DNA from 2 places in the Alteromonas lipotrueae genome. Region 1 is predicted to be linked to the other one. Evidence: predicted binding sites of a transcription regulator. Region 1 holds the regulator's gene; the other holds the start of a gene.
What was found. Region 1 encodes LexA, which represses DNA repair genes until DNA is damaged. Its sites were predicted from a motif close to TACTGTATNNNNATACAGTA; they were not measured.
Positions count from the first base shown of each region.

Region 2: KYS23_RS01805 (LexA family protein) is a predicted target of LexA. The motif match lies at 2,890-2,909, and genes of this name have one in related genera.

Region 1 covers NZ_JAESDJ010000009.1:72,063-79,782, reverse strand. The annotation lists gene ctaD (cytochrome c oxidase subunit I) at 1-666, opposite strand, end outside; gene coxB (cytochrome c oxidase subunit II) at 676-1,851, opposite strand; gene lexA (transcriptional repressor LexA) at 2,435-3,061, opposite strand; gene KYS23_RS13470 (TonB-dependent receptor) at 3,219-5,333, opposite strand; gene KYS23_RS13465 (GNAT family N-acetyltransferase) at 5,616-6,098, shown strand; gene plsB (glycerol-3-phosphate 1-O-acyltransferase PlsB) at 6,244-7,720, shown strand, end outside.
Region 2 covers NZ_JAESDJ010000001.1:433,333-441,052, forward strand. The annotation lists gene KYS23_RS01790 (GNAT family N-acetyltransferase) at 1-653, shown strand, start outside; gene KYS23_RS01795 (GFA family protein) at 721-1,149, shown strand; gene KYS23_RS01800 (Y-family DNA polymerase) at 1,208-2,464, opposite strand; gene KYS23_RS01805 (LexA family protein) at 2,464-2,877, opposite strand; gene KYS23_RS01810 (DUF3301 domain-containing protein) at 3,960-4,265, opposite strand; gene KYS23_RS01815 (DUF3549 family protein) at 4,262-5,314, opposite strand; gene KYS23_RS01820 (YqcC family protein) at 5,483-5,800, shown strand; gene truC (tRNA pseudouridine(65) synthase TruC) at 5,804-6,589, shown strand; gene KYS23_RS01830 (flavodoxin) at 6,658-7,107, shown strand; gene dapD (2,3,4,5-tetrahydropyridine-2,6-dicarboxylate N-succinyltransferase) at 7,194-7,720, opposite strand, start outside.

The DNA.
Region 1 (7,720 bases):
AACAGCAATAAGCAAGAAAGCAGTAATAAGCCAAGTCCACACGAATAAAGGCATTTTCATCCACGTCATACCGGGGGCACGCATGTTGAATATGGTCACAATGACGTTAATAGCCCCCATAATGGATGAGATACCCATGATATGTACCGAGAACACAAACAATGCGGTTGAGTCACCACTGTAGGTGGTAGAAAGCGGTGCATAGAAGGTCCAACCAAATGCCGGGCCGCCGCCCTCTAAAAATAGCGAGCTAAGCAAAATAAGAAAGGCGCCAGGTAATATCCAAAAACTCCAGTTATTCATTCGCGGCAGCGCCATGTCTGGTGCACCTATCATCATAGGAATTAGCCAGTTTGCAAGCCCCGTAAAGGCTGGCATTACCGCACCAAATACCATGATAAGGCCGTGCACAGTCGTCATTTGATTAAAGAAGTTTGGCTCAACAATTTGTAATCCAGGCTGAAATAGCTCAGCACGGATCACCATTGCCATGGCGCCACCAATCAAAAACATGATAAAGGCGAACCATAAATACAACGTGCCTATATCTTTGTGGTTAGTGGTAAACAACCATCGGGTTATTCCTTTTGGAATATGGCTATGATGGTCATGATCTTCGTGATGCGCCGAGGTATCCGGCGCAATGACATCAGTTGCTTTACTCATTACGCACTCCTAGTTCCCATTAACGACGGCGTTAACATCTTTAGCCTGCACCATATCACCCGTGTTATTGCCCCACGCATTTCGTTCGTAGGTCACCACAGCCGCAATGTCTTTCAGGCTTAACATTTTTCCGAACGCCTGCATGGCCGTACCGGTTTTACCGTTCAACACAATATCAATATGTGCAGTTTGGTCTTCAAGTACCATCTCACTGCCTTTAAGCGCAGGGAAAACTCCGGGTAACCCTTCGCCGTTAGGCATATGGCAAGCCGCACAAGTGGCGTTGTAAACCCGCTTACCTTCATCCATAAGTTCGTCCATCGACATATTCATCGACAGTAGACGTTGCTCTTCTTCTTTCGCTTGGCGAGCTGCTTCTTCTTGTTCATTCATCCAAGCATCAAATTCGGCAGGCTCTTTAGCAATGACCACAACCGGCATAAAGCCATGATCTTTTCCGCAAAGCTCGGCACACTGTCCACGATAAATACCTGGCTCGTTCACCTTTGCCCACGACTCATTAATAAACCCAGGATTAGCATCTTTTTTCACTGCAAAGTCCGGTACCCACCACGAGTGAATAACGTCATCAGAGGTGATAAGAAAGCGCACTTTTTGCCCTGTGGGGATCACCAACGGACGGTCGACTTCCAACAGATAGTTCGCGCCTTTTTCGAATTTGTTTTCAATTTGCTCTCGTTGCGTCGCCATTAACGAATAAAACTCAACGTCTCTGTCCATATACCGGTAATGCCACTTCCACTGAGATCCAGTAACGACAACGGTAAGATCAGGTTCACTGGTATCTTCCATCGCAATAAGGGTTTTAGCAGCAGGAATAGCCATAAGAATAAGAATGATGAATGGCACTACTGTCCATGCAATTTCCACTTTTACATTTTCATGGAAGTGAGCGGGCTTAGCGCCTCTGGATTTACGGTGCAAGTACATTGAGGCAAACATAACCCCAAAAACCGCAACAGCGATTGCGATACAGATAAAGAACATCAACATATGGAGGTCGTATACTTGACCACTTATGTCTGTTGCGCCTCGGCGCAAATTTATGGAAGAGCCTTCGCCCGTTGCTGCATCAGCAAACAGTAGTGGCGAGGTAAGCAAAAGTGGAAGCCCGTAAAGCCACTTTGTCGCTTGTGTCGCCGCTTGTGTCGTTACTCGTTTCACTCAACACCTCCGTTATAACAGAAGCATTAACGCATTAGATGCGCTGCGCTTCTGGCAACTGATACTCGAAATCCAACTTTTAACTTAACTGCCTAGCTTTAGTTGTAAAACAAAGTTACAGCTATTGTTATTATTTTGTTAAATACAGTATAAGAATTGCTCAATAAAACGCACAAGTCTAGTCTTTTCTAAGAAAAAACAATTGCAGCGTTTAATTTTTAATCAACGCGGTATGACAGAGAAGTGAATGACGTCACAGCGCATGGACGTTACACGGGTATTTAGCGAGCCCGTTTGAAACGCTCATTTTGAACGAGATGGGCGAATAGAAGTTGGCAATAAGTTTCTTATAATCAAAAGGTAGTTACGCACTTATGATTGTTTTTCAAACAAAACAGATGACTAAAATAGCGCTAGTTAGCACTAAAAAAGGTGACATAAATAGGAGAAAATATGCGGGAGCGGTATCTGGTGGCTTTTGAGGGATTTCTTAGACTTAAATACGATTATTGTGTAAGCAAGGTATGGTAAACATACAAAAAAGCGGCCTATAAGCCGCTTTCTTTACTAAATAGCTAAAAGGTTACATCCAATCAGCATTTCGAATAACACCAACGGCAATCCCTTCAATGGAAAAAGGCTCTGACGCTAAGTCGACTTTAATCGGTGAAAACTCGTCATTTTCGGCATGAAGCAATACTTCGCGGCCACGCTTTTCAAGGCGTTTAACAGTAACGTCCTCATCGACACGTGCTACTACCACCTGCCCATTATGGACATCCGTCGTGCGGTGCACGGCTAACAAGTCACCATCAAGTATACCAATGTCTTTCATACTCATACCGCTTACACGAAGTAAGAAGTCGGCGTGAGGCTGAAACAGGGCAGGGTCGACCTTATAATGAGACTCTATATGCTCTTGCGCTAGAATAGGCTCGCCCGCAGCCACTCGGCCAATAAGAGGAAGGCCTTCTTCTTCAGGGGCTTCATCTTCAAGAGGAATATTAAGTTTAATACCACGAGAAGTGCCTGGAAGGATTTCGATGACGCCTTTACGGGCCAACGCTTTTAAATGTTCTTCAGCGGCATTCGCAGAACGAAAACCTAAATGACGGGCAATTTCTGCACGGGTAGGCGGCATGCCAGTTTCGAGCATCGTTGTTTTTATAAGCTCGAGAACTTCTGTTTGTCTTGCTGTGAGTGGGCGCATAAAAGACCTGTCTGTCTATACAGTTCCTGTAAGTATATACACCTAAAAGGAAATGACAAGCACTAAGCGTTGCAAAGCATGTTTTTTACTCAGGCCAAATCACAACAAAAAAGCGACCATTAAAGGCCGCTTTATCTATCACTACTATTCAGCGTGACTAAAATTTATATTGCAAACTCACGCGAGCATTAAGCGGCTCGCCGGTGGCAATATTGTTGTCGTTATGTGCTGATGGGAAATAGTCTTCGTCGAATACGTTTTCCACATTTAGCTGAATTTTAATGTCTTCGCTGTAATCGTAATACACTGCAGCGTCTACGCGAACAAAATCAGGTAGTTCGACGGTATTGTTTAAAGACGCGTACTGCTCAGATTGATAAATCACGCCTAATGCAACACGCCATTTATCGTTTACTTCATATTGGTTCCATAACGTCAGCATGTGTTCTGGTAGCTGTGCTAAATCACGGTTCGCCAATGCGCCATCTACAATGCGGCCCATTTCTTCGCCATCAAGGTTGCTATACCCAGCATTTATTACCCAACGCTCTGAAAGCTTGCCCACCACCTGCACTTCAAAACCTTTGGTTTCGGTGCCGGTTAAAATAGACGCTTCTGGATTGTTAGGATCTTGCGCTGTGCCATTTTCACGTTCAACTTCAAATGCCGCTGCTGTTACGCTAAGTGAGTCAGAGAAATTCCACTTTACGCCAATTTCTTTATTTTCAAATTCTTCAGCTTCCAGCGCTTGGCTTGTAAGCGACAGAGAAAGGAATTGGTCACCTGAACGAGGTAAAAACGATTTGCTGTAACTGGCATAAATCGAAACAGATTCCGCTGGCTTGTAAATTAGGCCAACACGGGGTGACACTTGTGAATCAGAACTAGATAGGAAACCGCTGTTACCATCGTCAGCACCGTTAGCCACTTCAATAGTGTCTACCACATCGATATCAAAATTATCGTAGCGAAGACCGGCCACCACAATCCAATGCTCGTTAAGCTTAATTTCATCTTGCACGAAAGCTGAGGTAAAGGTGACGTCTGATGCACGATTTCTTACCGGATCTGTCAGCGTCATTGACGGAATAACCAGGGGGTCGCTAAACACGAAGGATACTTGGTCGTCTTGACTGTCTGCAAAAAACGCATCACGACGAGCATTTTCTGTATCTTGGCTGCCGTACTCCATTCCTGTTAGTAAGGTATGGTTAATATCACCTGTTGCAAACTGCCCAATAAGGTTTAATTGAACCAGCGCATTTTCACGAGTGGTGGTATCACGATACCCATCTAACGTAACCGTGCCTGCATCAGCGTCAAAGTTAACGGGGTACAAGTTTTGGTAAGCTTTATCATAATCAGCAAACTGAACGGTACCGTTCAAGTTCCAATTTTGCGATAGTGCATGATCAACACGAACACGGGCAATATGCGCTTCAAGGGTAGTATTGTTGAAGTCTGGAGCACCAAAGTAGGTGTCGTCAAAGCCTTCAAGCGGTGCACCATCTAATGAGGGTATACCTCTATCGACTAAACGATCATCATTTACGTATTCGTAAGATGCAACCACCGTGGTGTCGTCGTTAGCCATCCATGTATAAGTTGGGTTAATGGCGTAACGTTCACCATCTTTAAAATCACGATGATTATCAATACTGTCAAACACACCGTTAAAACGAAAAGCATTATTAGCATCTATGGCTTTATTGGTATCAACACTAATAGAACCAGCGCCAAAGGTATCAATACCTGCTGACAGTGTGGTGAAATCTTCTGCGCTACTGGCCACTTTAGTCACACGGTTAACTACGCCACCGCCTCCACCACGGCCGAATAGTAAGGCGTTCGCGCCTCGTAATATTTCTACACGCTCTAGGTTATACAATGGGCGAAAGTACTGAACGTCGTCACGAAGACCATCAACAAAAAAGTCGGCGGTGGTGTTCTGACCACGAATAGTCACCTGATCGCGATGGTCTTCACCTAGGCCAATGCTCACACCTGGGGTGTATTGCATAACATCGGCAATACTAAACAATGCTTGCTCTGAAATTTGTTCTGCGCTTACAACAGATACTGACTGGGGCACGTTAACCAATAATGTAGGGGTTTTAACCGCTGTGGCGACTTGTTGACCAAAGAATGCGCCGCGTACGGTAATACGTTCAACGCTTTCATCTGACTCAGCCATATCGTCTTGTGCGAATGCAGATGTGCCATAAAGAGCTAAAAGAACAGCAGTAGAAATAGTTGCTTTACCAAGTTTCAAGCAAGTCTCCTCAAGTGATAATTCAAACAGTATTGAAAATGATAGATATTCTTATTTAGAGCGGATTCTAGTCAGATTTATTGGCAATTAAAAGGTGTATTAATAAAAATTAAACTTTTGTTATAAATGAATGCGTCAGCTTGACGAGACAGTCTATTGAAACAATCCTCACGAATGGAATCAGTACCCTTAATGGTATTTACGTCAAGATGACAAGTTTGCCATTAAAGCATAAAGTAAACCTTCTTCTAACTATGCTTAACCAGAGTATTGAATTCCATCATGTTGCATTACCTCGACTATACCCCCGAGTTAGCCCCCCATTTCGACCGCATAAATAGAGAGTGGATAACCAAAATGTTTCATTTAGAGAGCATTGATGAGGCTGTTATTGGCTACCCACAGCGCAATATTATCGATAAGGGTGGATACATTTGGTTTGCTGAACACCCGGACTTTGGCATTGTAGGTACATGCGCATTAATGAAAAAAGGAGAAGGGGTATTCGAACTTACTAAGATGGGTGTGGTCAGTGAAGCAAGAGGATTAAAAGTAGGGGAAGGCTTGTTACAACATGTGTTGAATAACGCCCCTACCATTGCTTTTAATACATTATTTCTTTTGACGAATAAGAAGTGCGAGGCCGCCATTCATCTTTATGAGAAAAATGGCTTTGTTCATTGTGAAGAAATCATGCAAAAGTTCGGCTGTGCCTATGAACGCTGCGACGTAGCGATGCATTACAAAGGTGCAGTTACCAACTGATGTATGAGTAAAAACACGCTCAATCGATTTGCTATGGCAACAATTTATACTAATGACTCTTTCAAACAGCCCCATGGCCTCTGCAAGACATTGCACGAGATGTGGTACACTTCCCCCGTTTTAATTTCATAGGATTACAGAATTCATGTCGTGGATGCGAAAAGCCCTTTTGTCGCTATTTCATTATCCTGTTAAGTTGCTGGTTAAAGCCCACAGCATTCCCGTAAACGTAGAAACTGAGCTTGGCATTGATAAATCGAAGCCCATCGTTTACTTGCTTCCAGCAAACTCGGTAACCGATCAATTAGCGCTTAGAATGTCAACAGAAGCACTAGGCCTACCGAGCCCAACAGATACGCTTACGTTAGCGGGCAGAGAATACCCTTCTACGTTATTTTTGCGTAAAACCCAGCCGATCTTTCGTTCACAAGCAGACGATACGGGAATTGAAGATGTATTTACTGACTTATTTCATCTGCATAGAGATCATCACCAGTTAGATCTCCAAGTGGTTCCGGTGTTTGTCACCTGGGGCCGAGCGCCTGGCAGAGGCACACCAGGATTAGCCGACCTTATTGCCGACAATGCAGCGCCAAGTTGGCTAAGAAAACTCTTTATCGTGATATTTTTAGGCCGCGACAATTTTATCAATTACTCAAAAGCCGTATCAGCTCGCGCCATGTCAAATCAACATGGCAGTGATAAAAGCATTGCACACAAGCTAGTACGTGTAGCAAGCACTCACTTTCAGCGTAAACGCCAAAGTATGACCGGCCCTACATTGTTAGAGCGCCAAGAGTTGAACAACAGTGTACTAGGCTCTGATGCCGTGCGCCGTGCTATGGCTGAAGAATCACGCAGTAAAAAAATCACTCATGAAGCGTCTAAAGATAGAGCGCAATCTTACGTTACCGAAATAGCCGCCGATTACCGCGAAGGACTTATACGTTTTGGCGACCGACTGCTTACTCGCATTTGGAACAAAATTTACAATGGTATTAGTGTTGGACACTCTGAACGTATTCGAGAATTAGCCGCAAACGGCCATGAGATTGTTTACGTGCCTTGTCACCGCAGCCACATGGATTACCTTTTGCTGACCTACGTGATTTATCATGAAGGCATGGTAACCCCTCACATTGCTGCTGGTATTAACCTAAACTTCTGGCCGGTTGGGAAAATTTTCCGCCGTGGTGGTGCCTTTTTCTTACGCCGTAGCTTCGCCGGTAATAAGTTGTACACCGCTGTATTCCGTGAATACTTAGAGTTACTTTTCAATAAGGGCTATTCAGTTAAGTATTACCCTGAAGGTGGCAGAAGTCGCACTGGCCGTCTTATTCCGCCCAAAACAGGCATGCTAGCCATGACCATTCAGGCCATGCTGAAAGGCGTAAACAGGCCAGTTAGCTTGGTGCCAGTCTATATTGGCTACGAAAACGTGATGGAAGTGAAAAGCTACCTGAACGAGCTTAAAGGTACTAAGAAGCAAAAAGAATCGAACTGGCAAGTATTCTCGGCTATTCGCAAGCTTAAAAACTACGGTCATGGTTATGTAAACTTTGGTGAGCCTATTCAGCTGAATCAATTTTTGGAAACCCATGTGCCAAACTGGCGTGACTGCC
Region 2 (7,720 bases), on a different contig from region 1:
CCATAGTAGATGAAGTAGTGGAGTCACTAGTACCATCTCTTAAGGCTATCAAAGCAATTTACCTTGGTGTTGATGATTTGAAAGTTGCTGCATCAATTTTATTTAATGCGTACGTAGACGACCCACTTTTTAGCGACATATTTCAAGCCGAAAAAGAAGGTTATGAGAGTCGGTTGCGCTCTGCTATCAGAGAAGAATTGAACGCTTTTTGGGTGGCAGAGCAGCCTATAGTAGGGTTGTTCGATGGCGAGCGATTACTCGCGGTTGCATGCCTCACTGCGCCAGACGCTGCTTTTGGTTCTGGCCGTTATTGGCATTGGCGTTTACGTATGCTACTTACCGCTGGTCTTTTTGGCACCAAGCAAATGTTAGAAAAAGAAGAAAAAGTGCGAGCATTGGTCCCCGCAGTTAACTTTCATATGCTAAGTTTCATTGCCGTTCACCCAGATTATCAACACCATGGACTAGGACATACACTATTAGGTGCTATTGACAGCGTAGTGGAAGAAGATGCTAAAAGTGAAGGGGTAGCAGTGTTTGTTACAGTAGCTAAACATAAGCCCTTTTTTAACGACGATAACTATGATGTGGTGGGAGAGCTAAGCCTATCTCACGTAAAAGGCGATGTAATGTTTAGGCGAAAGCCTGCATAAATTGTCATAAAAAATGCGTAAACTGGGTGAGGACTTTACGTCGTTTAATAAATAAGGTGGTATGTAAATGATAAGTGCGCAAGGAAGTTGCCTGTGCGGGGCTATTACCGTAATGGCGGAGAATATTAATCCTAAATTCACTGTTTGCCATTGTGATTCTTGCAGACAGTGGGGCGGTTCGGCGCTGTTCGCATTACAATGCGGTACGCAGGTTAAATTCGAAGACACAACCTCTACTGGTAATAACGTAAGCATTCACCGGTCGTCAGATTGGGCTTCTCGCGGTTTTTGTGGCAACTGTGGTTCCCATCTGTTTTATAGGCTCAATGAGACCGGCGAGTACAATATTCCTGTTGGTATATTTCAAGCACTAGATGGGTTAGAAATGGATATGCAGTACTTCAGCGATCAACGCCCAGACTACTATTGCTTTTCTAATAAAACAAAAAAAATGACCAAGGCTGAAATCATGGCGTATTTTGCTCAAAAGTCTTAAGTTATCAGCAGGCAAAGCAAGCAACTGTAGAAACACGGAACAGAAGCTATCCCACGTCTCAACATTTAATTCTTGGGATCTCTTCCCATCGGGTAGTGGCTCTTTTCGTCAAAAAGTCTCTTTTCATGGCAAAGCTTTGTTGAAAGCCCCTAGCGCCAAAATGCATCGTGTTTTTGCCATACCTAGCGTTCGTATTGTCAAGAACTGCCATTAATGCCGAGTTGTCCGTACTGGGCGTAAACAAATCGCCTTGGCGATGTTTCTCGTCGCAAATGTCCAACAGACCCACCCCCACTTTGTAATAACGCACGCCTGGAACAAAGAGTTTATTTAGCGTATCAGACGCTGCGTGAATAACGTGTCGAGTATCATTGGTAGGTACAGCAAAGCTGGAAAGCGCCGACCGCTTTACATATCTGCCATCATCATGAGGCGAATTTGCCGCAAAGAAGGTGGCGCTATGAGCGAGAGAATGTTGAGCGCGTAGTTTTTTGGTGGCTATTTCAGCATGGGTCGCTAGCGCCGCTCTCAATTCATCTTGCTTAGTAACTCTATTTCCAAAACTACGGGTACTGTAAATCTCTTTTTTAGCGGGCCTTATCTCATCCCACGTCATTCTTAGTTCACCCTGAAGTTCTCTCACTGTATTTTCTAGCACGATAGAAAAATACTTACGCATTTTAGTGGGGGATTGTTGTGAAAGCGCATAAGCATTAATAATGCCCATGGCCATCAATCGTTTTTCCAAGCGCCCACCAATACCCCATACATCTGCTACTGCCATGCGGGATAATAGTGCCTGCTTTTCCTGTGGCGTATTAATAACCGCTGAGCCTCGAAAGCCGTCTAGCTTTTTTGCTGCGTGATTTGCCGCTTTGGCAAGGGTTGGAGTGGGACCAAATCCAACACCCACGGGAAGCTTTACCTCCCGCCAAATGGTTTTTCTTATTTCATATCCTAGGGCCAGCCATTCGCTATCATGTAGGCGTGGCGAAAAGCGCATGAAAGCTTCATCAATACTGTATTCGTGCAATTCATCACAGAATTGAGACATGACAGAAAACATTTTCGAAGACACATCGGCATACAGCTCATAGTTAGACGAGCACACAACAACCCCTGCTTTTTTTGCTTCCTCTTTCACCTGAAAATAGGGTACGAACTTTTTAAACCCTAATCTTTTGGCAATAGGGCAGGCCGCGACCACACAGCCATCATTATTGCTCAAAACCATAACGGGTTTGTTTCGCAGGTGAGGATTGTAGATTTTCTCGACCGATGCATACATGGAGGTGACATCTACCAGCGCAAACACTATTCGCCTCCTAGGCGGCGGTGTAGTGTTTTGTGAAGTCTAATGGAGCGCGTTACCACCCCTTCTATTGAAAATTCATCGCCTTCTTTTAAAAAGTAAGGTTTGTACAATGGTGATGAAGAACGCAAACAGCCGTGGCGTTTGTCTACACGCTTACAGACGAACTCGCCGTTTAAGGTCGCCACAATAATGCACATGTCTGAAATATCTTCAGCTCTTGAGACAATCAGCAGGTCGCCGTCGTGAATGCCATCGTCCATCATCGACTTGCCTTGCGCGTAGCCAATGAAGGTAGCAGCAGGTTTATCGATAAGGAGAGAGTCTAGGCTCAAGCCTAGTTCTGTATATTCTGCGGCAGGCGATTCAAAGCCTACGATGCCCGCTTGTGCTGTGATAGGGATAAATTTAAGCATACACTTCTAAAATACTGTTTATTTATACAGTATTTTAGTGGGTTCTCATTCGCCAAGCAATCAAAGTACAGAAAATACTCGTCTTAATGGTGCTTGTAACTGTCGCCTAAATTCGCAATTGGTCATAATGGCGACTGGCTTTGTACGATATTTCTTACAAAAGTGTAGGAAATGTGGGTTTTTTATCGTGGTCTAAATCTAGACTAAAGTCTAATGCTATTGATTTATATGGTTTTTTCATTTTTAGATCATTTTAGCGCCTTATTTTCTCCTTAATTTATTGTAATTCTACCTAGCAGGAATTCTTGGTAGGGATATTATTAATGGCGTCACAGGGAAACACGATGAGTCAGGATGATTTTAAGGACAACCTTGGACAACTTAAGGAAGAGAATCCCTTAACAGGAGTGAGGGGAGATGGAAAAGCAGGAAGCATTACAGGGATGATAAGCGCACCGGATGTGCTGAAATGGAATTACCACAGGGACAGGCAAGGAAAGCGCAGGCGATAAGGAATCGCAGCAGGAAGTAGAAAGGATTTGGCGAAGGATCGTCATAAAAAGGAAAGATACAGGATGTATCGTAAAGGAAAGCTTGGAAGGCTTAAGCAAGGATAGTTTACGCAGGAGGCGTAAGAGCAAGGCAGCTCAGGAACGAACGGACCGCTTAGGGATTGAGCAAGTTACACAGGATGTGTAATGCAGAAAGGATGAAAGGATAGGAACACCAGCTTATGCTGGCAAGGAACAGCCTTAGGATGAGGCCCCCACGTGTAGGATAGGTGGGATGTTAAGGATAAATGGAAAGGGATTTACGCAAGGATGGGTAACTCGCACGGGAACACGCGAGAGAAGATGGAAAGGGGCGTATATGGATTTTAATCGGGAAGATTTTAGTCGCAAAGGAACGCAGAGAGGGAAACTCAAAATTCCAGGAAAAGGGGTAGCAGAGAGGCTACCCCTTTTTTTGCTTAATTTTTAGCGTTACCACTAAAAACGTTAATTTTGTTAGCACCTATTCCTGTTCGGCACAGTCATCTTGTTTATATCTATTTTCATAGCGAGCTAACAAGCCCGATAAAGCTAATTTACCCTGTGAGGTGGTAAGGTCGTTCTAATAATATGTTTACCCACCAATTCTACTTCTCCGCTGTATCTGTCTTCACCATTTCCTGAAAATTCAAACACAAAAATGTTATGCCAATCAGGCTTACTGTAGTTGAAAGTAATGCGGGTTTTGGCTCTGGCAATGCTGAGCAGTTGCAGTTGATTATTTTTGCAATACTGGCGCAAGTAACTATCGGTAAATTCGGAAATACTTCGTATGCGCCAAAACTGAAAGGCGACAAAGCCTAAGCCTAACCATAAGGTTAATTCAAGAAGTGTCATTCATTACCCCTAGTTTGTGAAAACAGCGTGCCAATTGCGCTGGCCAGTAAGTCACTGCGTTCTGGGGTTCTTAGTATGCCTAGTACTAATTCACGTAACTGGGGTACTTGAACAAGATCAGAGAAGAAGCCGCGGAATACGTCGCCATTATAGTTTTCTTGGTTATCGACCTCGGCAACCGCTTCAAAAAATAGCAGCAGTAATTTCTCGTCCATTTGCTGAAAATGGCGGGCAGCAATAACACTTAATATATCTAATCGGTTCAATTTCTTAGCTTCAAAGTGAGACACTAATTGCGTATATATAGTGTCGTTTTTGGTCTCACAAGACAAACCCCGTAGCGCGGCTAAACTTATTTCATCACCGTCTAACACTGAAAGCATGCATTGGTTAAGCCGCTCAGATACGTTCGCAACTTCGGCCATTTCCATAAAAGCCCGTTGAAATGGTTCGGCAAAAAGTGAAAAGTTACGCAGCACACTGTCTTGCACTTCTTGAGCGTTTTCCATTGAGTCTAATCTAATGACCACATCCGCAATTGCCTGTAAGGGAATGGTTTGCCAGTCAGCCACCTGCGGCGCTTTCACGTAGGCGATAACATACTGTGCGCTGACGCTAATTGGCTGATTCAGCTTCGCGCGAACCAGTGCATTAAATTGCGCAAGTAATGACTGCGCGGGCACAAATGAATAAGGATTATCTGGCAATGTGTTAGCCGCTTCAGAATCATCAGAAATTGATTGGCCTAGTGCATCGACAATAATTTGCAGAAAATGGTTTCTTGAAGCCGCTACCACTAATCCCTGCTCGTCTAGAGGGAGTTTGATAAACCAAATATAGTGCTGATTTGAGCTATTTTTATTCCAAAAAACAATGCCGAACCACGCATGTTGCTGGCGAGGGAAGGGCGCAACAGTTGAGCCATTCTCAATATCCAAAAACGCCTGATTGTCTAAAGCGGTAAGTCTTCGACCCATATCAAAAACAATATATTCTGTACCTGCATGCAATAAAAATTCGCTGATAGAGTTAATACTGTTTGCGTTCATTTCAGGCGTTCTCACTTCATAAAACTGATTTTAGGGCGCAAAGTTTAGCATATTTTAGTTGCCGACAGGCAAAGGCATTGTTCTTTTAAAGGTGCGAGCGGAATGAGTGCTGCCTCTGGTATACTGCCGTCCAGATCTATACGGCAAACCTTAAACCATGTAATGACTATGAAGTTAATAGAAGAATTCGAGTATCATTTAAATACGCTAGAAACAGCGATGCGCCAAACTAAAACGTGGCCGAACAAATCACCTAGCAAGGCGCAATTAGCCAGTACTGCCCCTTTTGCTATTGATACCCTGTCTTTTTTCGAATGGCTGGCGTATGTTTTTGTGCCTAAATGTCATTACTTAATAGCGATGGGTCAGCTACCAGGGAAGATGGCAATTTCCCCTGCGGCGCAGATGTATGTGCCAAACTGCCCCGAATCTATCTTAGTTTCGTTGCTTACTCTTGATAAACTAACCGAACCTAATAAGAAGTAAATCATGCCTGAAGAATTATCGGTTAGCCCGAGTGAAAAGGCTGGCAGCAATAGTGTGCAGCCATACCCGCCGCTTAATATTTTATATCAAGATGAGCATATCGTGGCCATTGATAAACCGCCGGGTTTATTAGTGCACAGAAGTCCTATCGACAGGCATGAAACTCGCTTCGCCGTGCAGACATTAAGGGATCAGCTCAACAAGCACGTATTTCCCGCTCACCGACTAGATAGGCCCACATCCGGTGTACTATTGTTTAGTTTTGACAGTAAAACAGCGGCGCTGCTTGGCCAGCAGTTGATGAATAAGCAGGTGCAAAAGCAGTATCACGCTATTGTTCGTGGTTATGTTAAACATTCAGGGCTCATCGATTATGCGCTCAAATATCGTTACGATAAAATTGCCGATAAACATAAGCGCCCGCAGCAGGCACCTCAGCAAGCCACAACGGTATACGAAAGTTTAGCGAACTATGAATTACCTTTCGCCGTAGGTAAATATGAAACCGCCCGCTATTCATTAGTAAAACTTTTGCCCTCGACAGGACGCAAACATCAATTGCGTCGTCATATGGTACATATTAGGCACCCTATTTTGGGAGATACCACCCACGGAGACGGAAAACAGAACAAATTTTTGCAAACACACTTTAGTTTTCAGAATTTGGCCTTAAGTTGTACGCAGATGGGTTTTTATCACCCGATAACCGGAAAGTGGCTATCGGTGTTTGTTAGAATGCATTCAGAAATGCAACGAGTGTTAGATGCGTGGCAAGAATATCAGGTTTAAGGTTTGGGCTAGAAAGTGTGATGCTTAAACGGGAAACCCACACGATTTGAAAAGATAATGAGGAAGTAATGGCGACATTAAAAATTTTTGCAGGTACCGTGTATGGCAATGCGCAACATGTAGCAGAGCAAGTTGAAGAAAATCTTGCAGAGCAAGGTGTAGATTGCGAGCTTGAGAGCGATCCTTCAGTAAGCGACTTTACCGATGCCGACGCTATCTTATTGATTACTTCTACGACTGGCCAAGGCGATGTTCCACCAAACTTAGAATTTGTCTTCTCTGATTTGAAAGACGAGTTTCCATTGCTAAACGACAAGCCTTTTGCTGTTGCAGCGTTAGGTGATAGTAGTTATGGAGAAAGCTTCTGTGGAGCCGGTCGTCAATTCAATGAATTATTGTTAGAGCTGCAAGGTAAAGCGGTAGCCGACATGCTGGAAGTTGATGCCCTAGAGACCCTTGAACCTGAAACCATGGTTATTGAGTGGGTTAACGGTATTAAATCGCAGTTAGGTGTGTAACGGGGTTCGACACAAATCTCGAAAAATAAAAAAAGGGCGCTAAGCGCCCTTTTTTAATAGAAATCTATGAATACAAAAATACAGACTTATTCAACACCACGTAGTAGGGCATTAATACCTACTTTTGCACGAGTTTTAGCATCTACTTTCTTCACGATAATGGCAGCATATAGGCTGTACTTTCCGTCTGGGCTTGGAATGTTACCTGAAACTACTACAGAGCCCGCCGGTACGCGGCCATAATGTACTTCGCCGGTTTCACGGTCGTAAATACGGGTGCTTTGGCTAATGTAAACGCCCATGGAAATAACCGCACCTTCTTCAACAATAACGCCTTCAACAATTTCAGAGCGTGCGCCAATAAAGCAGTTATCTTCAATAATAGTAGGGTTTGCTTGAAGTGGCTCTAGCACACCACCAATGCCAACACCACCAGATAAGTGAACATTCTTACCGATTTGTGCGCAAGAACCTACGGTTGCCCATGTATCTACCATGGTGCCTTCGTCAACGAATGCACCAATGTTAACATATGAAGGCATAACAACCGCATTTTTACCCACGAAGGTACCGGTACGGACTGCCGCAGGAGGCACGATACGCGCACCGTCAT